One region of the Sphaerotilus montanus genome, then DNA from elsewhere that is predicted to be linked to it. Evidence: riboswitches for the same ligand, from Rfam matches in the RefSeq annotation. Region 1 holds a riboswitch; the other holds the start of a gene.

Region 1 (10,051 bases):
GTGAGCCGCGAGTGCAGCGCCGCCGAAAAGGCCGACGTCCTCGCCTACCTCATCGCCCAGAAGCGCTGAGCCCACTGTTCCCCTCACCGTCATTCCCGCGCAAGCGGGAACCCACCCCATGCGCCCACCCCTCGCCCTGCTCCTGACCACCGCGCTGCTCGCACCGTCCGCATTCGCCGACGACGACCACCACCGGGCCCTGCGCGTGCCCACCCTGCCGCAATACCAGCAGGAATGCGCGGCCTGCCACATGGCCTACCCGCCCGGGATGCTGCCGGCGGCGTCGTGGACGCGCTTGATGGGCGGTCTGGACAAGCACTACGGCACGGACGCCTCGCTCGACGCCGCGTCGGTCAAGCTCATCACCCGCTGGCTCACCGACAACGCCGGCACCGGCCGCCGCGTCAGCGCCACCCCGCCGCCCGAGGACCGCATCACCCGCTCCGCCTGGTTCATCCGGCAGCACGACGAGGTCGGCGCCAGCGTCTGGAAACGCGCCTCGATCAAGAGCGCGTCCAACTGCATGGCCTGCCACGCTGGCGCCGACAAGGGCGATTTCGACGAAGACCGCGTGAGGATTCCGAAATGACCAGTTCCACCCTGAACGCTGCCTCTGCTGGCGCGACCACGACCACCCCGACCCGCCGTGTCACCGATGCGCCGACCCGCGTCTTCCACTGGCTGTTCGCGCTGTGCTTCACCGGCGCGTACCTGACCGCCGAGTCCGAGCACTGGCGGCTGGTGCACGTCACGCTGGGCTACACGCTGGCCGGGTTGCTGGCGTTCCGCATCGTGTGGGGGCTGGTCGGGCCGCGGCAAGCGCGGCTCGGGCTGCTGCTGCGCAAGCTCTCGGGGCTGAAGCCGTGGCTGGCGAGCGCCCGCGCCGGGCAGTTCAACGGCCGGCAGGCGCAGAACCTGGGCATGGCGCTGGCCGTGCTGGCGCTGATGGTGACCGTCGTGCCACTGACGCTCAGTGGTTACGCGACCTACAACGAATGGGGTGGCGATCTGGTCGGCGAGGTGCTGGAGGAAACGCACGAACTGTTCGCCAACGGCATGCTGGCACTGGTGCTGGGGCACATCGGCCTGATCGCGCTGCTGAGCCTGCTGCGCCGGACCAATGCGGCGCGGCCGATGCTCACCGGGCGGATTCCCGGCGCCGGCCCGGATCTGGCACAGCGCAACCACGGGTTCGTGGCGGCGCTGCTGATCGCGGCGGTGGTCGGGTTCTGGCTGGTTCAGGCCGCAGCCTGAGCCCCCACCAGGTAATCCACCTTGCCCAGGTCCACGCCGTTGTGGCGCAGCAGCGCGTAGGCGGTGGTGACGTGGAAGAACACGTTCGGCAGCGCCCAGTGCTTCAGGTAGTCCTCGCCCTTCATCGTGCGGGTCGAGCCGTCGCGGCCGACGGGGAAGGTGATGTCCTTGTCCTCGGTGCCGTCGAGGGCGGTGGGCGGCACGGTGACGAGGAACGCCAGCGTCCTGGCGATGCGCTCCTGCAGTTGGGCGAAGGTGGTTTCGTCGTCGGCGAACTTGGGGGCGTCGAGGCCGCCGAGGCGCGCGGCGGCCAGCTTCGCGGCGTCGCAGGCGATGCGCACCTGCGAGGCGAACGGCAGCATGTCTGGCGCCAGGCGGGCCTGCACCAGCACGTTCACGTCGAACTTGCGGGCGGCGGCGGACGCTTCGGCCTTGTCCATGCAGTGGCTCAGGTTGCGCAGCATGGTGGTGAAGACGGGGAGGCTGGCGGAGGACATGGAGATGGTCATGCGGGGTTCCTTGGTGGTGACTCGGGACAGTCCACGACGCTAGCAGTTTTTTCTCGTGGATGCAGAGTCCTGCCATCGTGAAACCAGTCGTACCATCGATCGCCATGCAACCCAACCCAAGCGCCATCCTCGACTTCTGGTTCGGCCCCGCCACCGACCCCGCCCACATCCACTCCCGCCCCGAGTGGTTCCGCAAGGACCCCCAGCACGACGCCGAGATCGCCCGCCGCTTCGGCCCGCTGATCGACGAAGCCCTTGCCTGCGGCCTGCAGGACTGGACCGCCACCCCCACCGGCACGCTCGCGCTGATCCTCGTCCTCGACCAGTTCACCCGCAACACGGGCCGCGACACGCCGCGCGCCTTCGCGGGCGATCCGCGGGCGCTGTCATTGGCGAAATCGCTGGTCGCGTCTGGTGCGGACAGGACGCTGACCGGGGTGCAGCGCCAGTTCGTCTACCTGCCCTTCGAGCACGCAGAAGCGCTCGCCGACCAGGACGAGTCGATCCGCCTGTTCGCGCAGCTCGGCCGGGACGAACCGGCGCTGGCGGGCTTGCTGGAATGGGCCGAGCGGCACCGGGTGATCGTGGCGCGGTTCGGGCGGTTTCCGCATCGGAATGCGGCGCTTGGCCGGACGAATACCGCCGAGGAAGCCGAGTTCCTGAAGCAACCTGGCTCGGGGTTCTGAGGGGGGAGTGGCGGGTGGGTCCTCGCTTTCGCGAGGATGACGAGGGTGGGGGTCAGGGGCGCGTGAAGGCGAACTCCAGCTCCGGCGCCAGTCCGCTGACGATGCGCGCCACGCTCTTGCCCGAGCCGCAGGCGTGGGTCCAGCCGAGCGTGCCGTGGCCGGTGTTGAGGAACAGGTTCGGGACGCGGGACTGGCCGATGATCGGCACGTTGCTCGGTGTCGCGGGGCGCAGGCCGGTCCAGAACTGCGCCTGCGCCGTGTCGCCCGCGCCGGGGAAAAGCTGTTCCGTGCGCCGCACGATCGCCTCGCAGCGCACGCGGTTCAGGTCGCGGCTGTAGCCGTTCAGCTCCGCCGTGCCGGCGATGCGCAGGCGGTCGCCCAGGCGCGAGAAGACGAGCTTGTACTCGTCGTCGGTCAGCGAGACCTGGTGCGCCATCGCCGCGTCCTTCACCGGCATCGTCACCGAGTAGCCCTTGGCCGGGTAGATCGGCAGCCGGATGCCCAGCGGCTGTGCCAGCAGCGGGCTGAAGCTGCCCATGGCCAGGACAAACGCATCGGCGCGCAGCCGCTGGAACGCCCCGTCAGCATCGGTCACCTCGACATGGTCGATCCGGCCACCCACCTCGCGCAGCGCCATGACGTGGTGCCCCATCAGGAAGCGCACCCCGTCCTGCCGGCAGCGCTCGGCCAGCGCGAGCGTGAACTGGCGCGCATCGCCCGACTCGTCTTCCGAGGTGAAGGTCGCCCCGGCCAGCTGCGGCCGGATGTGGCGCAGCGCCGGCTCCAGCCGCACGGCTTCGTCCGCCGAGATCACGCGCCGGTCGCAGCCCAGATCGCGCATCTGCGCCGCGGGGGCTTCGGCGGCGTCGAACTCCTTCTGGCTGGTGTAGAAGTGCAGGATGCCCTGGGTGCGCTGGTCGTATTGCAGGCCGAGGTCGCGCCGCAGTTGCTGCAGCGTGTCGCGGCTGTAGGTGCCCAGGCGGACGATCTGCGCGATGTTGTGGCGGGTGCGGGCGGGCGTGCATTCGCGCAGGAACTGCAGGCCCCAGCGCCACTGCTGCGGATCGGCGCGCAGGCGGAACAGCAGCGGCGCGTCTTCCTTGCCCAGCCACTGCAGCACCTTGAGCGGCGCGGAGGGGTTGGCCCATGGCTCGGCGTGGCTGACGGAGATCTGGCCGCCGTTGGCGAAGCTGGTTTCGGCGGCGGGCGCGGCCTGCCGGTCGATGACGGTGACGTCGTGGCCGAGCTGGCGCAGGAAATGGGCGGACGTGGTGCCGAGCAGGCCGGCACCGAGGACGATGACTTGCATGAGAAAGACGCTTGCGCGCTGGTCATGCCGCTCCCCCTGTCCTTGGTACCTGAGAGATTCAGCGCCGGGACGGTCCCGGTGCCTTGCTCCTTCGGTGCTTCACCCCCCGTGGTGCGGGCGTGGAGTCTCTCCAGACGGCGTGTGTGCTTGCAGTGCGTGGACCTGAGCGTTCATGGGAGTTTGCGCCTTCGGTGACCGGCTCGGGGCCGGTGCTCTCCTGCTGTGAATCGATTCTATCGATCAACCGCTCCCGTCATTCCCGCGAAAGCGGGAACCCACTGGTCGGGTGGGCCCTCGCTTTCGCGAGGATGACGGGGGTGGGTGGGTCATTCTTTCACCAGGAACCGCTCGGCCAGCCGCACCCAGTAGGCGGCGCCGACCGGCAGGTTCGCGTCGTTGAAGTCGTAGCCCGGGTTGTGGACCATGCAGGCCGACGCGGCCGGGCTGTCGCCGCCGCCGCCCTGCTCCCCCAGCCCGTTGCCGATCAGCAGGTAGCTGCCTGGCACGCGCTCCAGCATGAACGCAAAATCCTCGCTGCCGGTCAGCGGCGGGCCGTTCAGCGTGACCTTGTCGGGGCCGAGCAGGTCGAGTGCTACCTCGCGGGCAAACGCGGTTTCGGCCGGCGTGTTGACCAGCACCGCGTAGCCGGGACGCCAGTCGATGCGCGCCGTGCAGCCGAAGCTCTCCGCCTGCGCCGCGACCTGCGCCCGGATGCGCCGCTCCAGCAGCGCCCGCACCTCGCGGTCCAGCGCCCGCATGCTCAGCTCCAGCCGCGCGCTGGCCGGGATCACGTTGTTCGCCTGACCGGCCTGCAGCGCGCCGACCGTCACCACCGCCGCGTGCAGCGGATCGACATTGCGCGAGACGATGGTCTGCAGCGCCATCACGAGGCTGGCCGCGGCGACGATCGGGTCGGCGGCGCGGTGGGGCATCGCGCCGTGGCCGCCGACGCCCTCGATCGTGATGGTCGCGTAGTCGGAGGACGCCATCGCGGCGCCGTCACGGAAGACAAGGTGGCCTTGCGCGATGCCGGGCATGTTGTGCATCGCGAAGACAGCGTCGCACGGGTAGCGCTCGAACAGTCCGTCCGACATCATCCGCAGGGCGCCGCCCCCGCCCTCTTCGGCGGGCTGGAAGACCAGGTGCAGCGTGCCATCGAAGCTGCCGTGTTCGGCGAGGTGGCGCGCCGCGGCCAGCAGCATCGCGGTGTGGCCGTCGTGGCCGCAGGCGTGCATCAGGCCGGGCCGGGTGCTGGCCCATGCGACGCCGGAGGTCTCGTCGATCGGCAGCGCGTCCATGTCCGCGCGCAGCCCGAGCCGCCGCGATCCCGTGCCGCGCACCAGACGACCGACCACGCCCGTGCCGCCGACACCGCGTTCGACCGTGTAACCCCAGCCTTCGAGCTTGTCGGCGACGAGTGCGGCGGTGCGGTGCTCCTCGAAGGCGAGTTCGGGGTGCTGGTGGAGGTCGCGGCGCAGGTGGACAAATTCGCCGATCCGGGTGCGCAGTGCGTCGAGCAGGTAGGTCATGGCGTGGCTCGTTCTCGGCCGCGCGTCACTGCGCTTCGAGCTTGATGGCCTTGGCGATGGCGCGGAAGCTGGTGGTCAGCGTCTCGTATTCACGCGCTGCGTCGGCCACCGACAGCGGCGTGGCGACCATCAGCCCCTGCTTTTCCAGCTCGGCCCGCACCACCGGATCGCCCAGTACCGTCGTCAGTGCCTTGTTCAGCGCCTGCACCACCGGCTCCGGCGTGTCCTTCCTGACCAGATAGCCGGTCCAGATGTTGTAGGCGAAGCCCTTGACGCTCTTGCTGTCGTTGATGCTCGGGTAGGCCTTGAGGAACGGCACTTCGACCTTGCCCGCGGGCGCCAGCGTGCCGAGGATCTTCAGCCGCCCCTGGTCGGCCAGACCGGCCGACTGCAGTCCGGTGACCAGCACGGAGATGTCCACCAGATCGCCGCCCATGTCCTGCAGCAGCGGCGCGGCCCCCTTGTACGGGACGTGCACCATCTCCGCCCCGATGGTCTGCGCGAAATGCGCGCCGAGCACGTGGTAGAACGAGCCGTAGCCGACACTGCCGTAGGTGAGTGGCTTGCCCGCTGCGGCTGATTTCCTGGCCAGTGCGACCAGCTCGTCGACGTTGTTCGCTGGCAGTCCCTTGCGGGCGTGGATCGTGATCGGAGAAACGCCGATCATCTGCACGAGGCGAAAGTCTTCCGACTTGAACTTCACCGCCGCGTTGGCCAGCGGTGCGAGGATCAGCTCGTTGGGGGAGCCCTGGAATACGAGGTGTCCGTCCGCAGGCGCTGCCAGCACCTTCTGCGCGGCCAGCGCCCCGCTGACACCGCCGAGGTTCTCGACGATGACCTGCTGGCCGAGCGCCCGGGTCAGCGGCTTCTCGACGATGCGCGCGATCACGTCCGAGAGTCCGCCCGCCGGGTACGGCACCATCAGGTTGACCTGTTTGCTCGGGAAGGTCTGCGCCACGGCGGAGGCACTGACCAGAGTCAGGCCGGCGAGCAGGACAAGGGCGCGGAGGGAAAAGCGCTTGGGGTGCATGGACTGTGCTCCGGAGGGCGGTTCGTGGGGTGATGCTTCATCGTAGAACCCGAAGAACTAGGCGTCCAATGCATTGTTTTAAGATTTATGATGCATTTGACTCATGGTTTGAACGCCGAGGCACGCAGCATGACGCTGGTTCAACTCAAGCACCTGATTGCATTGGCGGAAAGCGGCTCCTTCAGCCGCTCCGCCGAAGCGCTGTTCCTGACACAGCCAGCGCTCAGCCGCAGCATCCGGGCGCTGGAAGACGATCTGGGCCAGCCGCTGTTCGACCGCATCGGTCGGCACAGCGAGCTGACACCCTTCGGACGGGAAGTGCTGGCGCGGGCGCGCCAGGTGGTGCTGGATGCGGACGAGTTGCTCGACAGCGGCCGGCGCATCGGCGCAGGCGAAGCGGGCGTGCTGCGCATCGGCATGGGCTCGGGGCCGGGGGCGATGCTGATGACACCGCTGCTGATGGCGGTGGCCACGCAGCGGCCCGGCCTGCATCTGGAGATCTCGCGCGCGACGACGGCGCTGCTGGTGCAGGCGCTGCGCGAACGGACGCTGGATGCGCTGGTGCTGGATGTGCGCTCGCTCGTCCCGGCGCCCGACCTGTGCGTGGACACGGTCTCGGAGATGCGCGGCGCGTTTCTCTGCCGGCCGGGCCACCCGCTGGCCGCGCAGGCGGCGCGGGACGGCGCGGTGGCGTTTGCCGATGTGCAGCGCTACCCGATCGCCTCGACGCCACTGAGCGACGAGGTGGCGCGGGTGCTGATGGAGCGTTACGGGCCGGCCGCCCATCCGGCGCAGTGCGTCACGCTGCGCTGCGAGGAGATCCCGAGCCTGGTGGCGGTGGCGCTGCGCAGCGATGCGGTGCTGATCGCGATCCGCGCCGCCGGGCCGGACCTGGTCGAGCTGGCACTGGCGCCCCCGCTGCAGGCCAGCGCCCGCTTCGGTCTGGTGACGCTGTCCGCCCGCACACCGGCGCCGGGGCTGGCGCTGGTGCGCGAGTGGATGCGCCAGACCCTGCGGGACGCCGAAGCCGTTCCGGGCTGATCAGTCCAGGCTGATGTTGGCCTTCCTCACCAGCACCTCGTAGACCTTGGACTTGGCCTCGACGCCGCGGGTGATCTCCTCGGGCGTCCAGGCGATCGGCTCGAAGGCGAAGGTGTCGAAGCGGGCCTTCAGCTCCGGATCGGTGATGACCTTGGCCACGTCGGCGTTGATCTTCGCGCGCAGCGGCGCCGGCAGGCCCTTCGGCGCGACCAGCACGACGAAGGCGTTCACGTCGAAGCCCGCGGGCGCGCCGGCTTCGGTGGCGGTCGGCACATCGGGCATCTGCGGCAGGCGCTTGGTCGATGCCACTGCCAGATAGCGCAGCTTGCCGGCCCTGTAGGCGCCGGAGCTGGACGGCAGCGTGCCCAGGCTCCACGCCACGTCACCCGAGCCGACCGCGGGGAAGAGCTGGCTCACCTCGCGGTAGGGGATGTGCTGCATCCGGATGCCGGTCAGCTCTTCCAGCAATTCGCCGCCGAGGTGGCCGGGGCTGCCCACGCCCCACGAGCCGTAGGTCACCTTGCCCGGCTCGGCCTTGGCGGCGGCGATCAGGTCGCCCATGGTTTTCCACTTCGATTCGGCGCCCACCGCGACCAGGAAGGTGGTGCGGAAAATCGACGCCACCGGCTCGAAGTTCTTCACCGCGTCGGCGCCGCGCTGCTTGTAGAGGTGGGGCACGGCGGAGAGGTGGTCGCTGTCGAGCTGCAGCAGCGTGTAGCCGTCCGGCGCGGCCCGCTTGACCGCGTCCATCGCGATGAATCCGCCGCCGCCGGGACGGTTCTCGACGGCGACACGCTGGTTCCAGAGCTTGCCGAGCTTCTCGGCCAGGATGCGCAGCGTGGCGTCCGGGCCGCTGCCGGGGGCGAAGGCGGTGAACAGGGTCACTGGCTTCGTGGGGAAGTCGGCCGCCGTCTCGGCGCGGGCCGGCAGGTGGGTGAAGGCCGCAGCGCCGATCAGCGCGGCGAGGAAGGTCTGGCGGTTCATCGGCTTGTCTCCGTGGATCTTGCGATCTTGTGATTTCGTTGTGGTCGCGAATTATTCGGCAGCACCGATGTGGAGGACAACCTCGCCAACCCCCGCCACCTGCCCGCGGATCTGGTCCCCGGGCAGCACCGCGCCAACACCTTCCGGGGTGCCGGTGTAGATGAGGTCACCGGGTTCCAGGTGATAGAACTGCGACAGGTCGGCGAGGATCTCGCGGATGTTCCAGATCAGCTTGTCCACGTCCGACGACTGCTTGGTGACGCCGTTGACCTGCAGCGCGATTGCGCCCGACTCGATCACGACGCCGGGCATCGGCACGACTTCGCTGCACACCGATCCCTGCTCGATGTCCTTGCCCAGGTCCCACGGCCGGCCCTTGTCGCGCGCGACGAGCTGCAGGTCGCGGCGCGTCATGTCGAGGCCGCAGGCGTAGCCGTAGACCAGTTCATGCGCGTTTTCGGCGGCGACCCGGAAGCCCGGCTTGCCGATGACGAGCACGAGTTCCATCTCGTAGTGGTAGTTCGACGTGCCGGGCGGATACGGCACGGTCGCGCCGCTCTCGACCAGCGTCTGCGTCGACTTGGTGAAATAGAACGGCCGCTCGGCCGACTTGTCGACGGGGCGGCCCATCTCGACGGCGTGGGCGTGGTAGTTGCGGCCGACGCAGAAGATGCGGTTGATCGGCAGGCGGGCGTCCGAGCCGCGGATGGGCAGGGATGGGACGGCGGGCGGGGTCCAGAGGTAGGGGGTGGTCATGCGGGAGGTGATTTGTTGGCGTGGGTGCCCGCGTGCGCGGGCATGACGGGAGGGCGTGGGATCAGGCGCGAACTTCGTGGACGCCGAGCTTGCGGTGCAGCGGTGCTTCGTCGGCGAGGAAGACGAAGGCAGGCTGGTCGGCGGACCGGTTGCGCAGCGTCACACCGGTGTAGCCGGGCGCGCAGCAGGTGTCGGCTTCGGCGAGCGTGAAGGCGCGCGGCGTGGCGGCCTCGATGGCGATGTCGACGCTGCCTTCGATCAGGTGGAAGACACAGGCCGGCGAGCGGGCCGGGAACCGCAGCGTCTGGCCGGGGCGCAGCATCAGGGCGTAGAAGCCGAGGATGTTCTCGGCGTCCTCGCCGGTTTCGGGATTGACGTAAGTGAGCTGCACCGCGTCGAGACCAGGCTGGTCGCCGGCCAGGGCCTGCAGCGCTGCGCGGGTGTCGACCCACGGATAGCGCAGCATCGGATAACGCTTGCCACTGCGGCCGAAGACCGGCGACGGCACCAGACCGGCGCGCTGGTAGCTGCGGTCACCGCGGCCGGGCTGGACGGTCTGCCGTGCGCCGTTGAGGTGGTAGCTGGCTTCCATGTAATAGACCAGCGGCAGATCCAGCACATCCAGCCACACGACCGGCGTGTCGCCGTCGTGGCCGTGTTCGTGCCACAGGCCGGTGGGGGTGAGGATCAGGTCGCCGCGGGACATGGGGCATCGTTCGCCGTCCACCGTCGTCCAGGCGCCCTCGCCTTCGACCACCATGCGCACCGCGTTGGGCGTGTGGCGGTGCGACGGTGCCCACTCGCCCGGCATCAGCAGCTGCATCCCGAGGTAGATCGCGGCGCTGGCCTGCATCTTCTCCAGCGTGTGGCCGGGGTTGGCCAGCACCAGCACGCGGCGCTCGGCCTTCTCGATCGGCGTCAGCTCGCCGGCCTGCAGCAGCAATGGCTTGATG
Region 2 (10,051 bases), 770 kb from region 1:
CGTTGCGCTTGGTGACCAGCGTCTCCACGGCGTCGGGCGTCAGCTTGCCGAGCCTGGCAGAGGCGCTCTCGCCCTCGGCGGTCAGCAGCTTGGAGCCGTTGGAGAAGAACTCCGGCCCGCCGCACTCGTCGGTCTCGATGTGCGCGACCGGGGTGCAGATCACCGAGTGGTAGCTCTGGCACAGCGAGGCCAGCGCCAGCGAGTTGGCCGCCGTGCCGTTGAAGACGAAGTAGACGTCGCAGTCGGTCTGGAACAGCTCGCGCAGGGATTCCGAGACTTGCTGCGTCCAGCGGTCGTCGCCGTAGGCGGGTTCGTGGCCGCTGGTCTGGGCTTCCATGAACCAGCGCGCGGCGTTGGGGCACATGCCAGCGTAGTTGTCGCTGGCGAAGTGCTGGCGGGGGGGCGTGGTTTCGGCCGGGGCGGGGTACGGGGTGCTCATGGGGCGGGATTGTCGCGCTGTTTATTTGATGAACGCTGGAATGAACCGGGCGCATCCTGTGTTCACCGGGTTGCAGGCGTGCAGTGTCGATCTCTGCGGCTGCTGGCCCTGCCGTTGCGCAACCCTGGAGATAACGCCATGACCTCGATTCGTTCCTCGATCCGCCGTGTCAGCCTCGCGCTCACCGTCTCGGCCACGCTGGTGCTGGGCGCCTGCGCGGTGATGGCACCGCCACCGGCCATGACCGCGGGCGGCCTGCTGACCGACGCGGCGGGCATGACGCTCTACACCTTCGACAAGGACGCCGCCGGCCGCAGTGCCTGCAACGGCCCCTGCGCCAAGAACTGGCCGCCGCTGATGGCCCCGGCCGATGCCAAGCCCCGCGGCGACTACAGCGTCGTCACCCGCGACGACGGCTCGCGCCAGTGGGCCTACAAGGGCCAGCCGCTCTACACCTGGGTCAAGGACATGAAGGCCGGCGACACCACTGGCGACGGCTTCAACAGCGTCTGGCACATCGCCCGTCCCTGAACGCGACCGCCCGCCGCCGCTGTGGCCGAACCCGATCTGCCGGACCTGATCGTGCACCTGCCGCGCCTGCGGCGGTATGCGCGCGCACTGACGGGCGACGCCGCCAGCGCCGACGATCTGGTGCAGGACACGCTGGAGCGCGCCTGGGCGCGGCTGCACCAGTGGCGTGCGCCGGCGGAGGACGACCCGGCGGATCCGTCCGAACGGCTGCGGGCCTGGCTGTTCACGTTGATGCACAACGTCCACGTGAACCAGTTGCGCCAGCACCGCCTGCCCACCGATCCACTGGACGAGCTGCAGGACGATCCGGCGCTGCCCGTGGTCAGCGGCGGGCAGCTGGAGACGCTGGCGCTGCGCGACATCCACGCGGCGCTGGCGGGCCTGCCGCTGCCGCAGCGCGAGGTGCTGCTGCTGGTCGGGCTGGAGGAATTCAGCTATGCCGAGGCGGCGGCCGTGCTCGATGTGCCGGTGGGCACCGTGATGTCGCGGCTGTCGCGGGCGCGGGCGGCGATGCGGGTGGCCTTGTCGCATCCGGTGGCCACGCCGCGGCAGGGCGTGGCGGCGGGCTGGAACGTGGTGAAGCAGGTGGTGAAGTGACGGAGTCAAGTGAACACCATGACCGCTGACGTTCAAGCCGACGAACTGCACGCCTACGCCGACGGCCGCCTGCCGCCCGAGCGCCGGCTGGCGGTGCAGGCCTGGCTGGCCGCGCATCCGGACGAGGCGGCGCAGGTGCGCCAGTGGCAGTCGCTGAACCAGGCGCTGCACCTGGGGTTCGACGACGTGCTCAACGAGCCGCTGCCGCTGCGACTGGTCCGCGCCGCGCAGGGGGGGGCGCCGACGTCGGTGTCGCCGCCGCAGTCGGGCAACGCTGGCCGCTGGCGTCTGTGGTCGCGGGCTGGCTCGGGCCGCGCCGCCACCGCCGCGCTGGTCTGCGGGCTGGTCGGACTCGCCGTGGGCGGTGGTCTGGGCTACCGGCTTGGCCAAGGTGGGCAGACGGCCGGCGTCACGGCCGCCGCCTCTGGCCGCTTCGTCCACGACGCCGCGCTGGCGCATGCCGTCTACACACCCGAGCAGCGCCATCCGGTCGAGGTCGATGCCCGGCAGGTGGACCACCTTGTCGCCTGGCTGTCCAAGCGGCTCGGCACGCCGCTGCACGCGCCGCAACTCGCGCCACTGGGCTACGAGCTGCTGGGCGGGCGCCTGCTCGCGGCAGGGGAAGGGCCGGTCGCGCAGTTCATGTACCAGAACGCGGCAGGCGCCCGGCTGACGCTCTACGTGCGCCGCGCCGCGCCGGCCGGGGTCATGCCCGCGGACACGCTGACCGCCTTCCAGGTGGCCCGGGAAGGCGATGTCGAGGTCTTCTACTGGGTCGAGGACGGCTTCGGCTACGCGCTGTCGGGCCGGGTCGCGCGGCCGCAGCTGCAGGCCGTGGCCGAAGCGGTGTACCACCAGCTCACGGCCCCGCCCGCTGCAGCCTCGGCGCCCTAGCGGGCGCGCGGTGCCTCATTCGCCGGCGTAGTCGCCCACCGGCAGGCACGAGCAGAACAGGTTCCGGTCCCCGTGGACGTTGTCCACGCGCCCGACCGGCGACCAGTACTTGCCGCGGCGCAGGCTCGCCACCGGGTAAGCGGCGGTTTCACGGGCGTAGGCGTGGGTCCAGTCGTTGGCGAGCAGGCTGGCCGCCGTGTGCGGGGCGTTTTTCAGCGGGTTGTCCTCGCGCGGCCAGGCGCCGGATTCGACCTGCGCGATCTCGCCGCGGATGGCGATCATCGCGTCGCAGAAACGGTCCAGCTCGGCCAGCGGCTCGCTCTCGGTCGGCTCCACCATCAGCGTGCCGGCGACGGGGAAGCTCAGCGTCGGGGCGTGGAAGCCATAGTCGATCAGCCGCTTGGCCACGTCCTCGGCGCTGACGCCGGACGAGTCCTTGAGCGGGCGCAGGTCGAGGATGCACTCGTGTGCCACGCCGCCGCCCTTCACGCCGTCGATGCCGCCGCTGAAGTGGATGTCGTAGTGGTCGGCCAGTCGGGCGGCGATGTAGTTGGCACTCAGGATCGCGATTTCGGTCGCCGACTTCAGGCCATCCGCGCCCATCATGCGGATGTACATCCACGAGATCGGCAGCACCGCTGCGTTGCCCAGCGGCGCGGCCGACACGGCGCCGACGCCCCCAGCGCGCTTTTCACCGGCCGTCGCATGGCCCGGCAGGAACGGCACGAGGTCTTCCACGACGCAGACCGGCCCGACGCCCGGCCCGCCACCGCCGTGCGGGATGCAGAAGGTCTTGTGCAGGTTCAGGTGCGACACATCGCCGCCGAACTCGCCCGGCGCGGCCAGCCCGACCAGCGCGTTCATGTTCGCGCCGTCCACGTAGACCCGCCCGCCATGCGCATGCACGATCTCGCACAGCGTGCGCACCTGCGGCTCGAACACGCCGTAGGTCGAGGGGTAGGTGATCATGATCGCGGCCAGATCGGCGGCGTGCTTGCCGCACTTGGCGCGCAGGTCGTCCAGATCGACGTTGCCACCCGCCTCGCACTTGACGACGACGACCTGCATCCCGGCCATCTGTGCCGAGGCCGGGTTGGTGCCGTGGGCACTTTCCGGGATCAGGCAGACCTTGCGGTGGGCGTCGCCGCGCGAAGCGTGCCAGCCCATGATGGCAAGCAGGCCGGCGTATTCACCTTGCGAGCCGGCGTTCGGCTGCAGGCTGATGCCGCTGTAGCCGGTGGCTTGGGCGAGCCAGCCGGTGAGCTGCGTGTTCAGTGCGGCGTAGCCGGCGAGCTGTTCGGCGGGCGCGAAGGGGTGGATGTGCGCGAACTCGGGCCAGGTGATCGGGATCATCTCCGAGGTCGCATTGAGCTTCATCGTGCAGGAACCCAGCGGGATCATGCTGCGATCCAGCGCCAGATCCTTGTCCGAGAGCATGCGGATGTAGCGCAGCATCTCGGTCTCGCTGTGGTGCGTGTTGAAGACCGGGTGCGTCAGGTAGTCGCTGGTGCGCTGCAGCGCGGCGGGGATCATCGGCGTCACCGTGTCGGCGTACTGCGCGATGGTCGGCGTGACGTTGCCTTGGGCGAAGACGGCCCACAGCGCCTCGACATCGGCGCGGGTGCTGGTCTCGTCCAGGCTGATGCCGAGCGTGTCGGCGCTCGCGGCACGCAGGTTGCGGCCCGACGCGACGGCAGCGGCCATCAGCGCGTCACGGCGCTCACCGGCTTCGACGTGCAGCGTGTCGAAGGCTGTGTCGTGCAGCAGGCGCCAGCCCATTGCCTTCAGCCCTTCGGCCAGGATCGCGGTCAGCACGGCCACGCGCTGCGCGATGCGCTTCAGGCCGGCCGGGCCGTGGTAGACCGCGTAGAGGCTCGCGACGACGGCGGGCAGCACCTGCGCGGTGCAGATGTTCGACGTGGCCTTCTCGCGGCGGATGTGCTGCTCGCGGGTCTGCAGCGCGAGGCGGTAGGCGGGCGCGCCGTGGCTGTCGACGCTGACGCCGACCAGCCGGCCGGGCAGCGAGCGCTTGAAGGCGTCTTGCGTGGCCAGATACGCGGCGTGCGGGCCGCCGGCGCCCATCGGCATGCCGAAGCGCTGGGTCGAACCGAACGCGATGTCCGCGCCGAGTTCACCCGGCGAGACCAGCAGCGTCAGCGCCAGCAGGTCCGCGCCGACGATGGCCATGGCGCCTGCGGCGTGCGCGGCGTCGATGATCGGCTTCAGGTCGCGCAGTTGGCCGTTGACGCCGGGGTATTGCAGCAGCACGCCGAACGCGGGTGCGGCGGCCAGCGAGGCGGCGATCTCGGTCGCGTGGACCTGGTCGACCGTGATGCCCAGCGGCTTGGCGCGGGTGCGGATGACTTCGAGCGACTGCGGCAGCACGTCGTGCGCGACGACGAAGCGCGTGGCCTTCGACTTGCCCACGCGGGCGGCCAGCGTCATCGCTTCGGCGGCGGCGGTGGCCTCGTCGAGCATCGAGGCGTTGGCGATCGCCATGCCGGTCAGATCGGTGACCATGGTCTGGAAGTTGACCAGCGCCTCCATGCGGCCCTGGCTGATCTCGGCTTGATACGGCGTGTAGGCGGTGTACCAGGCGGGGTTTTCGAGCACGTTGCGCAGGATGACGCCGGGCGTGAGCGTGCCGAAGTAGCCGCAGCCGAGGTGGCTGGTCAGCACGCGGTTCTGCGCCGCGAGCGCCTTGAGTTCGGCCAGCGCCTGCGCCTCGCTCAGCGGGGCGGGCAGCTCCATCGGCGTGGGGCGGGCGATCGCGCGCGGAATGATCGCGTCGATCAGCGCGCGGCGGCTGGCCGGGCCGATGGCCGCCAGCATGCGCGCCTCGTCGGCCGCGTCCGGGCCGATGTGGCGGGCGGTGAATTCGCTGGCGTTTTCCAGATCGGCGAGGCGGGGCAGGGCGGTGTGTGGCATGGCGGCGGGGCTTCGGGGCGGCGGTTCAGGCAAAGGCGCGGCCTCGACCAGGCGGGATGCGCGGTCGGACGGCGTGGTTGGCGGGTGGATCAGCCCTGGGTGAGGGCGTCGTAAGCGGTGGTGTCCATCAGCGCGTCGAGCTGCGAGGCGTCCGACAGCTTCATCTTGAAGAACCAGCCGGCGCCCAGCGGGTCGGTGTTGGCCAGCGAGGGATCGTCGCGCAGGGCTTCGTTGACTTCGGTGACTTCGCCCGACAGCGGGGCGTAGACGTCGGCGGCGGCCTTGACCGACTCGACCACGCCGGCGACGTCGCCTTGCGCGAAGGTGGTGCCGACGGCCGGCAGGTCGACGAACACCACGTCACCGAGGGCGTCCTGGGCATGGACCGTGATGCCGACCACGGCAGCAGCGGTGTCGTCGGCGTTGATCCATTCGTGGTCGGCGGTGAACTTGAGGGACATGGTCGGGCTCCTGGGGAAAGGCAATCAAAATCAAAAGCGGGGGACGGTGAAGCGCCAGCGCCTCAGCCGCGGAAGTATCGGTGAGGCGCGAACGGCATGGCCGTGACCCGCATCGGCACGCGCTTGCCGCGCACCTCGGCGAACAGCTCGCTGCCGATGCCGGCGTGGTTGGCGGCGACGTAGCCCATCGCGATCGGCTGGCCGACCGTGGGGCCGACGGTGCCGCTGGTGACGCGGCCGACCGGGTGGCCGTGGCCGTCGACCAGCGGCGCGCCTTCGCGGACGGGTGTGCGCTCCAGCCCGGTCAGCCCGATGCGCCTGGTGGCCACACCTTGGGTGAGCTGCGCGCCGAGGGCGTCCTGGCCCGGGTAGCCGCCTGCGCGCGCACCGCCGGGGCGGCGCACCTTCTGGATCGCCCAGGTCAGGCCGGCTTCCACCGGGGTGGTCGCGGTGTCGATGTCATGGCCGTAGAGGCACAGCCCGGCTTCCAGGCGCAGCGTGTCGCGCGCGCCCAGACCGGCGGCTTCCACTTCGGGCTGGGCCAGCAGCGTGCGGGCCAGCGCGATGGCGTGGGTCGCGGGCACGGAGATCTCGAAGCCGTCCTCGCCGGTGTAGCCCGAGCGGGTGACGAAGCAGTCGGTGCCGGCGAGCGCGAAGTGGCCGCCGCTCATGAAGGTCAGCGCCGCGACGCCGCCATTGATCCGCGCCAGCGCATCGACCGCCTTCGGTCCCTGCAGCGCCAGCAGCGCGTGGTCCGGCATCGGCACGATCTGGCAGCGGTGGCCGATCTCGGTGACGAGGTGGCGCGTGTCGGCGTCCTTGCAACCGGCGTTGACGACGAGTAAGAGGTCGTCCGCGCGGCGGGTGATCATCAGGTCGTCGAGCAGGCCGCCCGCGGCGTTGGTGAAGAAGGCGTAGCGCTGCTTGCCGACCGGCAGGTCCAGCACGTCCTGCGGCACCAGCGACTCCAGCGCGGCGGCGGCGTCCGGGCCGACCAGGCGCAACTGGCCCATGTGCGAGACGTCGAACAGCGCGGCCGATGCGCGGCACTGGCGGTGCTCGGTGATGATGCCGGCGGGGTACTGGACCGGCATTGCATAGCCGGCGAAGGGCACCATGCGGGCGCCCAGTTCCAGATGGAGTTCGTGCAGCGGCGTCTGCAGCAGCGGCGAGGAGGAGGTGGCGTCGGCGGACATGGACAGGCTCTAGAAGGGCAACTGATCTTGAAAGGATCGGTCCACCGATGGTCGGTGGTGGTGCCCTCGCTGTCCGCTTTACCTGAGAGATTGACGCGGCCCCGGTGTGGCCGGTGCCGCGCTTGCCCCTTCGGTGGACCGCGATCGCCGCCGACCTGTGGGTCGACGCAGCGCGCGGTCTCTCTCCAGTGAGGTGACGCCGCCCTGCGGGCGACGTTTGCCAGTCCTTTTGCCTGAGCGTTCGAAACCCCGTTTCAAGGGGGCCTCTGCGCCTTCGGCGGCCGGCTCGGGGCGCGGCTCTCTCCTGGCGGCGTGCAGTTTAACCGCAGATTCGCCGTTTCAGGCGGCCGGTTTCGCGGCTTTGTAAGCGGCCAGGTACGGCGCCAGCCGCTGTCCCATCTCGTCGCCGAGCGCCTGCAGCCCGCTCATCGGGCGCACCATCACCTCGAACTCGGTGATCTTGCCCTCCGCATCGAACTGGATCACGTCCACGCCCTTGAGCGACTTGCCGTTGACGCTGGCGCTGAACTCCAGCGTCACGCTCAGGCCGTCGGCGCTGGCCATCTCGCGGTGGTAGGTGAAGTCCTCGAACACCTTGGCCACGGTGGACAGGATCAGTTGCACCACCTGCGCGCCGGGGTAGGGCGTGTGGGCCATCGGCGAGCGGAAGACCACCTTGCGGTGCAGGATCGCGCCGAGTTCGCTCAGGTCGCCCTGCGCAACCATGCGGTGCCAGTGCGCGAGGCTTTTGGCGACGGCGGCCGGCAGGCGCTCGGACAGCGTGGCGACGGGTGCGGCCTGCGCGCTCGCCTCGGCCGCCGCGGGGTCGAAGCCCAGCGCCAGCTCGGTGCCCTGCTTGATCGCGCGCTTGGCGTCCAGCTCGGCGGCCACGTCCGCGCCGCCGATCAGGTGGACGCTGCAGCCCGCCGCCTGCAGCGCGGCCTGCAGTTCGCGCTGCGGATCCTGCCCCGCGCACAGCACGACCGTGTCCACCGGCAGCGTCATCTCGCGCTCGCCGACCGTGATGTGCAGCCCGTCGTCGTCGATGCGCCGGTAGGTCACGCCGGGCACCATCTCGACCTGCCGGTTCTTCAGCGAGGTGCGGTGGATCCAGCCCGTGGTCTTGCCCAGGCCGTCGCCCACCTTGCTCGCCTTGCGCTGCAGCAGCATCACCTGGCGCGGGTTCGGTTCGATGTGCGCCGGGGTCAGGCCGCCGCGGTGGGCGTAGGCCGTGTCCACGCCCCATTCGGCGAAGAACTTGGCCTTGTCGAGGCTCGGGCTGGTGCCTTCATGCAGCAGGTATTCCGCCACGTCGAAGCCGATGCCGCCCGCGCCGATCAGCGCCACGTTCCGCCCCACGGCGCACTTGTCGCGCAGCACGTCGAGGTAGCCGACCACTTTCGGGTGGTCGATGCCGGGGATGTCGGGCGTGCGCGGCGTGACGCCGGTGGCGAGCACGACATGCTGGAAGCCGGCGTCCACCAGTTCCTGCGCCGCAACCCGGTGGTTCAGCTTCAGCGTCACGCCGGTCAGCGCAATCTGTTTGCCGAAGTAGCGCAAGGTTTCGTAGAACTCTTCCTTGCCCGGCACCTGCTTGGCGATGTTGAACTGCCCGCCGATCTCGCTGCCCGCGTCGAACAGCGTCACGTCGAAGCCGCGCCGCGCCGCCGTCGTCGCAAACGCCAGCCCCGCCGGCCCAGCACCGACCACGGCGACACGGGCCTTCGTCGTGGCGGGGCGCTCGATCAGGATCGTCTCGTGGCAGGCGCGCGGGTTCACCAGGCATGAGGTGATCTTGCCGCCGAAGGTGTGGTCGAGGCAGGCTTGGTTGCAGCCGATGCAGGTGTTGATCTCGTCGGCCCGGCCCTCGGCGGCCTTGCGCACGAAATCGGCGTCGGCGAGGAAGGGCCGCGCCATCGAGACCATGTCGGCCATGCCGTCGGCCAGGATCTGCTCGGCGACTTCGGGTGTGTTGATGCGGTTGGTGGTGATCAGCGGGATGCCGACCTTGCCCTTGAGCCCTTGGGTCACCCAGGCGAAGGCGGCGCGTGGCACCTTGGTGGCGATGGTCGGGATGCGGGCCTCGTGCCAGCCGATGCCGGTGTTGAGGATCGTGACGCCCGCGGCTTCCAGCGCCTGTGCGAGCTGAATGACTTCCTCCTGCGTCGAGCCGCCTTCGACCAGATCCAGCATCGACAGCCGGAAGATGAGGATGAACTCGGCGCCGACCCGCGCCCGCGTGCGGCGAACGATCTCCAGCGCAAAACGGATGCGGTTTTCATACGCGCCGCCCCATTCGTCGTCGCGCTGGTTGGTCTGCGCGGCGATGAACTCGTTGATCAGGTAGCCCTCGGAGCCCATGATCTCTACCCCGTCGTAGCCGGCGCTTTGCGCGAGGGCGGCGGCGCGGGCGTAGTCCTCGATGGTCTGCTCGATCTCGTCGCCGGTCAACGCACGCGGGCGGAATGGGCTGATCGGTGCCTTCAGCGCGCTGGGGGCGACCAGCTCGGGGTGGTAAGCGTAGCGGCCGAAATGCAGGATCTGCATCGCGATCTTGCCGCCCGCGTCATGCACGGCCTGCGTCACGACCTTGTGCTTGTCGGCCTCGGCCTGCGTCGTCATGCAGGCGCCGCCGGGCATCGGGCGGCCCGCATCGTTGGGCGCGATGCCGCCGGTGACGATCAGGCCGACGCCGCCGCGGGCGCGCTCGGCGTAGAACGCGGCCATGCGGGCAAAGCCGTCTTTCGCTTCCTCCAGCCCGACGTGCATGGAACCCATGAGCACGCGGTTCTTCAGCGTGGTGAAGCCGAGGTCGAGCGGGGCGAGCAGGTGGGGATAGGCGGTGGTCGTTGTCATGGCGTGTCCTTGCTATGCAACCAGTTGCATGGATGGCGCAGTGTAGGCAGGTGGCGGCGACTATGCAACGGGTTGCATGGTTTTCCCGAGGCCCGTAGACTGCGCCGCATGTCCCTGTCCCACGCCGTGCTCACTTCGCTGATCGAGAA

Evidence for each region. A riboswitch is a leader RNA that binds a small molecule or an ion and turns the genes downstream of it on or off. The one in region 1 is predicted to bind glycine.
Region 2: linked by a shared signal. The riboswitch ahead of gcvT (glycine cleavage system aminomethyltransferase GcvT) and the one ahead of BDD16_RS19645 (D-amino acid dehydrogenase) in region 1 are both predicted to bind glycine.

The regions. Positions count from the first base shown of each region.
Region 1 is NZ_JACCFH010000001.1:4,308,114-4,318,164, reverse strand. Features, by position in the region: gene BDD16_RS19670 (DUF1924 domain-containing protein) at 1-69, shown strand, start outside; gene BDD16_RS19665 (diheme cytochrome c) at 119-589, shown strand; gene BDD16_RS19660 (cytochrome b/b6 domain-containing protein) at 586-1,254, shown strand; gene BDD16_RS19655 (DUF1993 domain-containing protein) at 1,239-1,763, opposite strand; gene BDD16_RS19650 (DUF924 family protein) at 1,868-2,449, shown strand; gene BDD16_RS19645 (D-amino acid dehydrogenase) at 2,502-3,758, opposite strand; glycine riboswitch at 3,795-3,892, opposite strand; glycine riboswitch at 3,899-3,988, opposite strand; gene BDD16_RS19640 (M20 aminoacylase family protein) at 4,085-5,287, opposite strand; gene BDD16_RS19635 (Bug family tripartite tricarboxylate transporter substrate binding protein) at 5,313-6,317, opposite strand; gene BDD16_RS19630 (LysR family transcriptional regulator) at 6,447-7,358, shown strand; gene BDD16_RS19625 (Bug family tripartite tricarboxylate transporter substrate binding protein) at 7,359-8,342, opposite strand; gene BDD16_RS19620 (fumarylacetoacetate hydrolase family protein) at 8,394-9,098, opposite strand; gene BDD16_RS19615 (cupin domain-containing protein) at 9,160-10,051, opposite strand, start outside.
Region 2 is NZ_JACCFH010000001.1:3,540,820-3,550,870, forward strand. Features, by position in the region: gene BDD16_RS16145 (threonine aldolase family protein) at 1-439, opposite strand, end outside; gene BDD16_RS16150 (COG4315 family predicted lipoprotein) at 578-970, shown strand; gene BDD16_RS16155 (RNA polymerase sigma factor) at 992-1,567, shown strand; gene BDD16_RS16160 (anti-sigma factor family protein) at 1,586-2,461, shown strand; gene gcvP (aminomethyl-transferring glycine dehydrogenase) at 2,477-5,389, opposite strand; gene gcvH (glycine cleavage system protein GcvH) at 5,479-5,850, opposite strand; gene gcvT (glycine cleavage system aminomethyltransferase GcvT) at 5,913-7,046, opposite strand; glycine riboswitch at 7,106-7,245, opposite strand; glycine riboswitch at 7,258-7,363, opposite strand; gene BDD16_RS23075 (nuclear transport factor 2 family protein) at 7,386-7,772, opposite strand; partial or broken gene BDD16_RS16180 (NADPH-dependent 2,4-dienoyl-CoA reductase) at 7,884-9,902, opposite strand; gene BDD16_RS16185 (PadR family transcriptional regulator) at 10,011-10,051, shown strand, end outside.